4 regions of the Pantoea sp. X-Soil-OKNW-556 genome follow, and region 2 is predicted to be linked to each of the others. Evidence: predicted binding sites of a transcription regulator. Region 2 holds the regulator's gene; each other region holds the start of a gene.
What was found. Region 2 encodes PurR, which represses purine synthesis genes. Its sites were predicted from a motif close to CANGCAAACGTTTGCNTG; they were not measured.
Positions count from the first base shown of each region.

Region 1: guaB (IMP dehydrogenase) is a predicted target of PurR. The motif match lies at 1,604-1,621, and genes of this name have one in related genera.
Region 3: rbsD (D-ribose pyranase) is a predicted target of PurR. The motif match lies at 1,289-1,306, and genes of this name have one in related genera.
Region 4: purE (5-(carboxyamino)imidazole ribonucleotide mutase) is a predicted target of PurR. The motif match lies at 1,613-1,630, and genes of this name have one in related genera.

Region 1 covers NZ_AP035990.1:3,310,891-3,313,992, forward strand. The annotation lists gene guaA (glutamine-hydrolyzing GMP synthase) at 1-3, opposite strand, end outside; gene guaB (IMP dehydrogenase) at 76-1,542, opposite strand; gene xseA (exodeoxyribonuclease VII large subunit) at 1,713-3,071, shown strand.
Region 2 covers NZ_AP035990.1:1,919,805-1,922,906, forward strand. The annotation lists gene punR (DNA-binding transcriptional activator PunR) at 1-758, shown strand, start outside; gene purR (HTH-type transcriptional repressor PurR) at 755-1,780, opposite strand; gene cydH (cytochrome bd-I oxidase subunit CydH) at 2,066-2,155, shown strand; gene AC6I8T_RS08915 (C40 family peptidase) at 2,218-3,003, opposite strand.
Region 3 covers NZ_AP035990.1:4,423,030-4,426,131, reverse strand. The annotation lists gene AC6I8T_RS20655 (YgiW/YdeI family stress tolerance OB fold protein) at 1-262, shown strand, start outside; gene AC6I8T_RS20650 (carbohydrate-binding protein) at 293-1,048, opposite strand; gene rbsD (D-ribose pyranase) at 1,320-1,739, shown strand; gene rbsA (ribose ABC transporter ATP-binding protein RbsA) at 1,747-3,102, shown strand, end outside.
Region 4 covers NZ_AP035990.1:1,169,232-1,172,333, forward strand. The annotation lists gene purK (5-(carboxyamino)imidazole ribonucleotide synthase) at 1-1,022, opposite strand, end outside; gene purE (5-(carboxyamino)imidazole ribonucleotide mutase) at 1,019-1,528, opposite strand; gene lpxH (UDP-2,3-diacylglucosamine diphosphatase) at 1,660-2,376, opposite strand; gene ppiB (peptidylprolyl isomerase B) at 2,376-2,870, opposite strand; gene cysS (cysteine--tRNA ligase) at 3,091-3,102, shown strand, end outside.

The DNA.
Region 1 (3,102 bases), 1.4 Mb from region 2:
CATTGCGGCGTTTCCATTGGGATGGACTTAATAATAAAAGCGCCCGGCTAAAGCCGGGCGGTAAATCTTACGGGATTATGAACCCAAGCGGTAGTTCGGCGACTCTTTGGTGATGGTCACGTCATGGACGTGGCTCTCCTGAATGCCTGCGCCGCTGATACGCACAAATTCAGCTTTGGTGCGCAGGTCATCGATAGTCGGACAACCGGTCAGACCCATACAGGAGCGCAAACCGCCCATCTGCTGGTGCACGATCTCTTTCAGACGGCCTTTATAGGCTACACGACCTTCGATACCTTCCGGCACCAGTTTGTCGGCGGCGTTATCGGTCTGGAAGTAACGGTCTGAAGAACCTTTAGACATCGCACCCAGCGAACCCATGCCACGGTAGGATTTGAATGAACGGCCCTGATACAGCTCGATTTCACCCGGAGATTCTTCCGTACCCGCCAGCATAGAGCCGACCATGACTGCCGCCGCACCGGCTGCGATTGCTTTTGCGATGTCGCCAGAGAAACGGATACCGCCATCAGCAATTACCGGAATACCGGTACCTTCCAGCGCTTCTACCGCGTCAGAAACGGCGGTGATCTGCGGAACACCTACGCCGGTTACGATACGGGTAGTACAGATGGAGCCAGGGCCAATACCCACTTTCACCGCGCTCACACCCGCCTGCGCCAGCGCCAGAGCACCAGCACCGGTGGCAACGTTGCCGCCGATAATCTCGAGGTCCGGGTATTTCGCACGAGTTTCACGGATACGCTGCAACACACCTTCAGAGTGACCGTGTGAGGAGTCGATCAGCAGAACGTCCACGCCTGCCGCAACCAGCGCATCAACACGCTCTTCGTTGCCCGCACCGGCACCTACCGCCGCACCCACACGCAGACGGCCCTGCGCATCTTTACAGGCGTTAGGTTTACGTTCGGCTTTCTGGAAATCTTTAACGGTGATCATGCCCAGCAGGTGGAAGCTGTCATCCACCACCAGCGCTTTCTCAACGCGTTTTTCGTGCATTTTCTGCAACACGATGTCACGGGCTTCGCCCTCTTTCACCGTGACCAGGCGCTCTTTCGGTGTCATCACCGCAGAAACTGGCTGGCTCAGATCGGTCACGAAACGCACGTCACGACCGGTGATGATACCTACCAATTCGTTGTCGGCGTTAACCACCGGGTAACCGGCAAAGCCGTTACGCTCGGTCAGTTCTTTCACTTCCGCCAGGGTGGTGGTCGGCAGCACGGTTTGTGGCTCGGTGACCACGCCGCTTTCGTGTTTCTTCACCTTGCGAACTTCATCCGCCTGGCGCTCAATTGACATGTTTTTGTGGATAAAGCCCAGACCACCTTCCTGTGCCAGCGCGATCGCCAGACCGGCTTCGGTCACGGTGTCCATCGCTGCGGAGAGCATAGGGATGTTCAGACGAATGTTTTTCGTCAGTTGGGTGCTGAGATCGGCCGTGTTAGGCAGAACGGTAGAATGAGCAGGAACGAGCAGAACGTCGTCAAATGTGAGTGCTTCTTTAGCGATTCGTAGCATGGCAATATCTCAACCTGGGGGTGAATGAGAACAGATAAAATATTGCCGCGGCATTATACAGGCCGAAATCGGTTGCCTCCAGTGTTTTTTCAGAAAAACTCTTGATCCCCTGTACCAGCCATGTAGTATCGGTTAATTAACCCTCTGATTTGATATTTGATCTGCATCACATGTCGCTACCGCCAACCGCCAATATTTTTACTGTCAGCCGCCTGAATACCACGGTGCGTCAACTGCTGGAAAATGAAATGGGCCTGGTGTGGCTCAGTGCTGAGATATCCAACTTTACCCAACCGGCATCCGGCCACTGGTACTTCACCCTGAAGGATGATGGTGCCCAGGTACGCTGTGCCATGTTCCGTAACAGCAACCGTCGGGTGGCCTTTCGCCCCCAGCACGGTCAGCAGGTGCTGGTGCGTGCCAGTATCACGCTGTACGAACCGCGTGGCGACTATCAACTGATTATCGAAAGCATGCATCCGGCCGGTGAAGGCTTGTTGCAGCAGCAGTTCGAACAGTTGAAAACCCGGCTGGCGGCAGAGGGTTTATTTGATCAGCAATTTAAACAACCGTTGCCGGATCCGGCACGCCAGGTTGGGGTGATCACATCGGCAACCGGCGCGGCGCTGCACGATGTGCTGCGCGTGCTGCACCGTCGTGACCCTTCCCTGCCGGTGGTGATTTATCCCACCGCGGTGCAAGGAGTGGATGCCCCCGCTGCGATTGTGCGTGCCATTGAACTGGCAAACCTGCGCGATGAATGTGATGTGCTGATTGTCGGACGTGGTGGCGGTTCGCTGGAAGATTTGTGGAGCTTCAACGACGAACGCGTGGCGCGCGCCATTTTTGCCAGCCGCTTGCCGATTGTCAGCGCAGTCGGCCACGAAACTGATGTCACCATCGCCGATTTTGTTGCCGACCTGCGTGCGCCAACCCCCTCAGCCGCCGCTGAGCTGGTGAGCCGTAATCAGCTGGAATTGTTGCGCCGTCTGCAATCTCAGCAGCAACGCCTGGAAATGGCGATGGATTACTATCTGGCGCAGCAGCAGCGCCGCTACACGCGTACTCTGCATCGCTTGCAGCAGCAACACCCGCAACTGCGGCTGGCACGACAAAACACCGCCCTGCTGCAATTGCAGCAGAAACTCCATGACGCAATGGATCAGCGTCTGCGTAGCGCCAGTCATCAACAGGATCGTCTGCTACAACGCCTGAACGCACAGCAGCCACAGCCACGTATTTTGCGTGCTCAGCAACAGCTACAGCAGTGGCAATATCGGCTGCAACAGGGAATGCAGAACCAGTTAAATCAGCATCGTCAGCGCTTCGGCACGCTGGCGGCACAGCTTGAAGGGGTCAGCCCGTTGGCGACCCTGGCGCGTGGCTTTAGCGTCACCACGGATACCCAGGGCCATGTGGTGAAGAAAATGCAGCAGCTGAGCAAAGGCGATCTGCTACGCACCCGGCTGGATGATGGTTGGGTGGAAAGTGAAGTGACCGCCCTTACCCCTCGTAAACCCGCCCGATAAATCGCGCCACGACCTACCTGGCCTATACTTT
Region 2 (3,102 bases):
AGCATCGGGAAGTGGTGCTGACGGCAGCCGGGGAGCATTTTGTCCGGGAAGGGCGTAGTGTTATCAAAAAAATGCTGGCGACGCGGCGGCAGTGCCAGCAGTTGGCAAATGGCTGGCGTGGTCAGCTGAGTATCGCGGTGGATTGCATCGTTAAACCTCATCGCACCCGACAACTGGTGAAGGATTTCTACCGCCACTTTCCCGACATGGAGCTGATTATCAGTTATGAAGTGTTTAATGGTGTCTGGGATGCACTGGCCGATGGGCGGGTCGATGTAGCGATTGGGGCCACTCAGGCGATCCCGGTCGGTGGGCGTTTTGCCTTTCAGGATATGGGCGCGTTGAACTGGCGCTGCGTGGTCAGCCCCGATCATCCGTTGGCAAAAAGTACCTTGTTGGATGACGAGACGTTGCGGGCCTGGCCTTCTCTGGTGCTGGAAGACACTTCGCGGGCGTTGCCGCGGCGCATGACCTGGACGTTGGATAATCAACGCCGGCTGGTGGTGCCGGAATGGGAAACCGGCGTCGACTGCCTGCTGGCGGGACTTTGCGTGGGGATGGTGCCGGGCCATTTAGCCCGGCCATTACTGGATAGCGGAGCATTAACCGAGTTACCGTTACCCACGCCGTTCCCGGATAGCCCATGCTGCGTCAGTTGGTCGGAACAACGGAACTCGCCAGCTCTGGGTTGGTTGCTGAGTTATCTCGGCGATGCCGAAACGCTCAACTATGAATGGTTGAGCGAAACGGAAACCTAGCGGCGGTAGTCGCGGAACGGGCCGTCAGCGACTGAACGGCGTTCAATTAGCGTTGGCTGAACTTCAATGGTTTGCGGTTCTTCACGTTTGCTGGTGATACGATCCAGCAGCATTTCCAACGCTTTTTCACCTAACTGAGCTTTGGGTTGATGAACGGTGGTCAGCGCCGGCGTGAAATAACGTGCGTTGCGCACGTTGTCATAGCCGATCACTGAGATATCCTGCGGGACCCGCAGACCCATTTCATCCGCAGCACAGATCGCGCCCATCGCCATGATATCGCCACCGCAGAACACAGCAGTCGGGCGTTGCTTCTGATTGAGGATCTGCTGCATCGCCTGATAACCGGATTCCGGTTCAAAATCGCCCTGCACAATCCACTCGGGCCGCACGGTGATGCCTGCCTCATTTAGCGCCTGCATGAAACCGGCATGGCGGCCACCGCCGGTGTTGCGCTCCATTTGTCCGGGGATGGCACCAATGTCACGATGACCGCGTTCAATCAGGTAACGCCCGGCGAGATAGCCGCCCTGAAACGCATTGTCCTGCACCGTATCGGTAAAATCGCCACGCGATGCGCCCCAGTCCATCACCACCATCGGGATATTACGGTTCTCTTCCAGCATGGTCAGCAGGTCGTCAGGGTATTCTGAACACATCACCAACAGGCCATCGACACGCTTCTGCGCCATCATCGACAGATATGCGCGCTGTTTTTGCAGGTCGTTATGCGCATTGCCCAGGATCAGCGTGTAGCCGCGATCGAAACAGTGATTTTCCACCGCCTCGATAATCTCGGCAAAATAGGGGGCTTCACTGGAGGTGGCCAGCAGCCCCAGCGTTTTGGTGTGGTTGACTTTCAGGCTGCGCGCCACGGCGCTGGGCGAGTAATGCAGCTCTTTGATCGCTTCCCATACGGCGTTACGCGTCTCTTCCGCGACAAAACGCGTTTTGTTGATGACATGCGAAACCGTGGTGGTGGAGACACCGGCGCGTTTCGCCACATCTTTAATTGTTGCCATGAAAATGGTACTCCCGGGCTTATCGCAACTAACTGATAAGTATATTGTTAAACGTTTGCGTCTGCTAATGGTTTTGCGCCCCGATTTTCGGGGCGAATGGCGAAGAAAAAGACATTAACACCTGGTCAATAACGCTTTAACTTGCCGCAAACACAGCGTGCGCAAAATCTGTTGCGCAACGAAAGGCGGCGATTCTAGCAAGCTGGCGCGGATAAGACGAGATTTTTGCCGGAGGCTGTGAGAAAATTACGATAACCCTTCATTTATTGTGACTAAGGAGTTGTGATGAGTACAGACCTGAAACTGGCGCTGTTTACCACTGTGGGCGCGCTACTAATGATTATCGTGTTCAGCTTCACCGCGATCCTTCATTAATAAAAAAGCCGGACCTGAAAATCAGGGTCCGGCTTGTTGTTTTATCGGGTATCGGGCGTTTTTTAGCGGATAGTTTTGGGGGTCATCATACGGCGTGCCCCGACGTAGTGTTTCAGCCAGTAATCCTCACCCAATGCACTGATTTGAATATCTTTACCGGTACGAGGCGACTGGATAAATTTGCCATTACCAAGATAAACACCGACATGATCGGCAGTGCCGCGATTATTGATGCGGAAGAACACCAAATCCCCTTTCTCCAGCATATCGCGCTTAATCGGTGCCGCATCCCGCAGGTGATACATTTCGTTGGCGGTGCGCGGGAATTTATATTTGACCAGGTCTTTGTAGGCGTACCACACCAGACCGCTGCAATCGAAACCGGTATGCGGTGAAGTGCCACCCCATTGGTATGGTTTACCAATCTGCCCCATCAGCTTGTTCATCGCGGTTTCGCGTGCTTTCTGATAGCGCTGACGGTGAGAATTGCTCATCTTGATGGTGGTCAAATCGCGGTCATCGTCCTGCTTCGCGCTTCTCTTCGCCAGACGTTGGTGACCATATTTTTTTGACGGTGATTTCAGCAGGGCTTTCTTGCTGCGGGTTTTATGCAGCGCCGTTTCCATTTTCGGCTGTTTTTTCAGCTTTAGCTTCTGAACACTGGTAGCAAGACGGGATTTTTTGGTGCTGGTTTTTACCGGACGTCGCTTGCGACGCTCATCTTCGCGCGCACTTTTTTTCTCAGCGTTATGCAAACTGGCATTGATGGGCGCATGCGGTGACGCAGAAGCCACATTAAAAAACAGTTGGGCGAAAGCCAGCATAAAAAGCGTAATGAGTAAACGCATAGTCCGGTACAGGTTAAGCAGTCTGAAGAAACAGCCCGCAGCTATGTTAGAAAAATCTGATCAACGATCAGCACCGAGATGATTCTAATCCAGTTTTTT
Region 3 (3,102 bases), 2.5 Mb from region 2:
CACCAGTGTCGTGACGGTTAAGCAGGCTGAGGAGATGAAGGACGATAGCTGGATCACCGTGCGTGGTTATCTGGATAAGCAAATCGGCAAAGAGGATTATCTGTTCCGCGATGATACCGGCACCATGAAGGTCGAAATCGATCACAAACGCTGGGACGGGCAAACCATTTCGCCAAAAGATCGCGTTGAGTTAACCGGTGAGTTGGATAAGGATTTCAACGCCATTGAACTGGACGTGAAACAGGTCAGAAAACTCCCCTGATAATCTGGCGGGGCTGCTCCGGCAGCCCGCTTATAATTCCAGCCAGACGGAATGTTCTCCTGGCGTATTCCCCTGCGTCCAGTACGCCGCTTTCCAGGCTTTTCCCTGCCAGCTGACTTTATCTTTGCGGGAATAAGACATTGATTTGTTCCATTCCCGCAGTTGCTCCGGATCTGCAAACTTCCAGCCTGCGCCATTAGCGGGTGTAGATTGTGTCCATTTTGTCGCGATGTACTTAATCCCGGCGAAGGTGACCTTATCTCCCGCCATATAAGTGTTTTCTTCACCCCAGTCGGGAAATTCAGTGGGTTTAGCCAGATTTTCCTCAACGGATGAATACAACGGGGAAATGGCGGTCATGGTGACTTGCCGGGTATCGGTGTTGCCATTTTTGTCCGTTACGCTGACTTCATAAACTGCAATGCCGGTATGGTTTGCCGGGACCAGCGCTGTTGCTTTCGCCTGATTAACCTCGGTTCTCCATCCTCCCCCCGGTTTTTCCTGCAACCAGAAGACACCCTTTCCTTCTGCTACTCGCCAACGGAAAGAGACAGCATTCTGACTTGCAGAAGCATCCAGTTCATACAGGACGGATTCTTCTGCTGAACTTGTAACACTAAAATCGGCAGAAGCGATGGCGACAGGGCCTGTTGTGGCGTAATTGGGTGTTATGTCCCCCTCATTGGCATAAGCGGCGGCCACCAGTGAAACGGTAATCAGGCTGGTGAGTGCTTTTAATTTAAAATCCATTAGCTTCGATCCTTCGATTCCTGTGTTGTTATCCATGACAAATACACATTTCGTTACCTCTGAAAAAACTTAACATAAGGATGAGAAGGGAATTTCTTCTGACTGCGTGGGGTATTTCTCTTCTTCATTGTGAAAATTCTTATGCTGTTGTCAGCGGAGGTTGATTTATTCCTCGCCTAACTCAAATATTTTCTGGCACAAGCGAAACGTTTCGATGGTGATCACATTTCCGTGATGCCGCCATTGAGTTGCTATGCATTTTTTATACACTCCGGTCAGCGAAACGTTTCGCTGTGGAGTGGAAGAAATGAAAAAAGGTCGCTTGTTAAACGCTGAAATCTCTCATGTGATTGCCCGTCTGGGACACACGGATACGCTGACGATTGCCGATGCGGGTTTACCCATTCCTGTGGGGCCGCAACGTATTGATCTGGCGCTGACGCCGGGTACGCCCGAGTTTTTACAGGTTGTTGAGGTGGTCACTCAGGAGATGCAGGTTGAGAGCGCCCTGATGGCGGAAGAGATCAAGCAGTTCAACCCGCAGCTCCATAGCGCACTGCTCGCCGTGCTCGATGCCTTGCAACGACACCAGGGAAATACCATCGCTATTCGTTACACCAGTCATGAACAGTTCAAACAACAGACTCAGCGTAGTCAGGCGGTCATTCGCAGCGGAGAGTGCTCTCCGTATGCGAATGTCATCCTGAGCGCGGGCGTTACCTTCTGAGGCCGCTATGCAACCGTTATTGCAACTCAAAGGGATTGAAAAGTCATTTCCCGGTGTGAAAGCGCTGAAAGGGGCTTCACTGGCCGTCTGGCCTGGTCGGGTGATGGCGCTGGTGGGAGAAAATGGTGCCGGTAAATCCACCATGATGAAAGTGCTGACCGGTATTTACAGCATGGATGCCGGATCGCTGCATTGGCTGGGTAAAGAAACCACGTTCTCCGGGCCAAAAGCGTCTCAGGAAGCGGGCATTGGCATCATTCATCAGGAACTTAACCTGATCCCGCAATTGACGGTGGCGGAGAACATCTTCCTTGGCCGCGAATTTGTGAACCGTTTTGGCCGCATTGAGTGGAAAAAGATGTATGCCGAGGCGGATGCGCTGTTAGCGCGTCTGAACCTGCGTTTTAACAGCCATAAGCTGGTGGGTGATTTGTCGATTGGCGACCAGCAGATGGTGGAGATCGCTAAGGTTCTCAGCTTTCAGTCGCGCGTCATCATCATGGACGAGCCGACGGATGCGCTGACCGATACCGAAACCCTGTCATTGTTCCGCGTGATCAATGAGTTGAAAGCGCAGGGTTGCGGCATTGTCTACATTTCCCACCGCATGAAAGAGATCTTTGAGATTTGCGATGACGTCACGGTGTTCCGTGACGGTCAGTTTATTGCCGAACGTCCAGTCAGCGAGCTGAGTGAAGAGAGCCTGATTGAGATGATGGTCGGACGCAAGCTGGAAGAACAATACCCGCATCTTGACCAGGCTCCGGGTGCCGTGCGTTTGCAGGTGGAAAACCTGAGCGGACCGGGAGTACATGACGTTAGCTTTAACCTGCGTAAAGGCGAAATTCTGGGCGTTTCCGGCCTGATGGGCGCGGGGCGTACCGAACTGATGAAGCTGTTATATGGCGCACTGCCACGTAGCGGCGGAAAAGTCACGCTGGATGGTCGTGATGTGGTGACGCATGCGCCACAGGATGGTCTGGCAAATGGCATCGTCTATATCTCCGAAGACCGCAAACGCGACGGTCTGGTGCTGGGCATGTCGGTAAAAGAAAACATGTCCCTGACCGCGCTGCGCTACTTCAGTCGGGGTAATGGCAGCCTGAAACACGCGGAAGAACAGTTGGCGGTGGGCGATTTTATCCGCCTGTTCAATGTGAAAACCCCGTCGATGGAGCAGCCGATCGGCCTGCTTTCTGGCGGTAATCAGCAAAAAGTGGCGATTGCCCGTGGGCTGATGACGCGACCGAATGTCTTGATCCTTGATGAACCGACGCGCGGTGTGGACGTTGGGGCAAAAAAAGAGATTTATCAGTTAATTAACCAGTTTAAAGCCGATGGGCTGAGCATCATCCTGGTGTCG
Region 4 (3,102 bases), 750 kb from region 2:
GCCGGCAGCAATGGCACCAGCGCATTTAATGCCGCGGCCAGACGACCCTGGTCGCTGTCGGTCAGATTGAGGTGGCCGACTTTACGTCCCGGACGCACTTCTTTCTCGTACCAATGCAGATGTACCAACGGCTGATGCAGCCACGCCAGATTCACATCCGTACCAATCAGGTTGACCATTACCGAAGGTGCATACACCACCGGCTGCGGCAGCGGTAAACCCAGCACTGCGCGCAGATGCAGCTCGAACTGGCTGATGGAAGCACCATTCTGCGTCCAGTGTCCGCTGTTGTGGACACGCGGTGCCAGTTCGTTGATCAGCAAGCCCTGCGGCGTAACGAAGCACTCCATCGCCATCACACCGACGTAATTCAGCTCATGCATGATCGCGCTGAGCATCGCTTCGGCCTGTTGCTGCTGCGCCGCATCGGCTTGTGGGAACGCGACGCTGGTGCGCAGGATCCCTTCCTGATGCAGGTTATGGGTCAGCGGATAGAAAACGGTGCTGCCATCCTGACCACGCGCGCCAACCAGCGACACTTCACCGCTGAAGTTGATGCCCTGTTCAACGATGCATTCACCGTAGCATTCATCCGGCAGGGTGTCGGTTTCATTGGCGCGCAGACGCCACTGACCGCGTCCGTCGTAGCCGCCGGTGCGGCGTTTGACGATAGCCAGTTCGCCAAGCGAGCTGAACACCTGCGGCCATTCGCTTTTATCCGCCAGCAGTTGCCACGGTGCGGTGGCGAGGTTCAGTTGATCGAGCAACTGTTTTTGCGTCAGGCGATCGGCCAGACGCGGGAAAATATCGCGGTTCACAAAGGCCGGATGGCTTGCCAGTTCACGCGTCAGCGCGGTTTCAGGCCAGCGTTCAATTTCCGCCGTGATCACGCTTTGTGCGATCGGCAGCGCAGAAGGTTCTGCATCCAGCCCGACCGGATAAACGGCAATGCCCAGCGGTTCACCCGCCTGGCGCAGCATACGGCCTAACTGACCATTTCCCAGTACGCAAACCGGCTTCATGCATCCCCCCGCGGATCCGGGTTGTTCAGCACTTCGTCAGTCTGGGTCTGACGCCAGTTGGCGAGGCGAGTTGCCAGCGCGCTGTCGTGAATTGCCAGAATCTGCGCGGCCAGCAGAGCAGCATTGGCGGCACCGGCTTTACCGATTGCCAGTGTACCTACCGGAATACCACGCGGCATCTGCACAATCGAGTAGAGGCTGTCGACACCGCTTAAGGCGGCGCTTTGTACCGGGACACCCAGCACCGGCACCAGGGTTTTGGCGGCCAGCATGCCCGGCAGATGGGCTGCACCGCCAGCACCGGCGATAATCACCTGGAAACCATTTTGCGCGGCGTTTTCGGCGAAGCTGAACAGTTTGTCCGGCGTACGGTGAGCAGAAACCACTTCCACATGGAAGGGGACATCCAGGCTGTTAAGAATTTCCTCGGCGAACTGCATGGTAGCCCAGTCACTTTTGGAACCCATGACGATGGCGATACGAGCCGGGGCGGCGTTGGATGACATGCGGTCAACTCCTGTGAATATACAAACGAACCTGGCCGGGCGGGCAGGTGAAGAAGGGCACAGAGAATAGCATGAGATGGCAGTAAGGAAAACGGTTGCGTGGCCGGAAAACGGGCAAGATTGCCCGTTAATCAGAACGGAAATTCGCTAAGCCTGACGCCATCGGCGTCGACCTGAATCATCGAACCCTGTTGATGCCAGGCACCCAACACTACGCGCTGGGCATTTTCACCCTGTAAAACAAAATCATGGATCGCCGGGCGATGGGTGTGGCCGTGGATCAGTAGCCGCACCTGTTGGCGGGCCATGGCATCCATCACCGCCTGCTGGTTCACATCCATGATGCTCAGGGATTTGTGTTGATTGGCTTGTTTGCTGTTGGCGCGCATTTTGGCAGCGATACGCATCCGCAAGCTGAGCGGTAAGGCCAGAAACAGCTTTTGCAGCCAGCGCTGGTGCACTTTAGCGCGAAAGCGTTGATAGCCTTCATCGTCGGTGCACAGGGTGTCGCCATGCATAATCAGCAGACGTTTACCGTACAGGGTTAACACCTGTTCCTCTGGCAACAATGTCATGCCGCTGGCACGCGCAAAACGCTGACCGAGCAGAAAATCGCGATTACCGTGGATAAAGAATGTCGGCACCGGCAGGGCCTTGAGCGCATCGGCGATTTGCTGATGCAAAGGGTTGGGATCGTCATCGCCAATCCAGGCTTCGAACAGATCGCCAAGGATGTAAAGCGCATCGCATTGATGCGCTTCCCGCTGCAAAAAATGCAGAAAACCGGCAGTGATTGCCGGTTCTTCTTCACACAGATGAAGATCTGCGATAAACAGCGTGCGCGACATTACTCGCTAACGGTCACTTTCTGGATGACTACGTCATCTTTCGGCACGTCCTGGTGCATGCCGCTGCGGCCGGTGGCTACCGCTTTGATTTTGTCGACCACGTCCATGCCTTCAACCACTTCTGCGAACACGCAGTAACCCCAGCCTTGCAGGCTTTCGTCGCGGAAGTTCAGGAAGTCGTTGTCTGCCACGTTAATGAAGAACTGAGCCGTCGCCGAGTGCGGAGCCTGAGTACGCGCCATCGCCAGGGTGCCACGGGTGTTTTTCAGGCCGTTGTTGGCTTCGTTGCGGATATCTTCTTTAGTCGCTTTCTGCTTCATGCCCGGCTCAAAGCCGCCGCCCTGAATCATAAAGCCGTTGATCACACGGTGGAAAATGGTGTTGTCGTAGAAACCTTCACGACAGTAATCCAGGAAGTTCTTTACGGTTGCCGGCGCTTTGTCATCGAAGGTTTTAATCACGATATCGCCGTGGTTCGTCTGGAAGGTGACCATCATTCTCGTCCTGTAAAGGTTGTCGTCGGTGTCGATTGCCGCGCCTGCCTCAGAGCAGCGGGCATTTTTGTAGACGCATCTTATATCACAAATTGTGATGACGCGTCAGCAAGGCAGCGACAGTTGCTATGCTGGCGTCGCGCTGAAGTAAAAAATACGGCACAATACGCAGCTAGCCTGGAAAGGCCTTTCCCGCACACGTTAAATACGGAACCGTTCAATGCTAAAGATT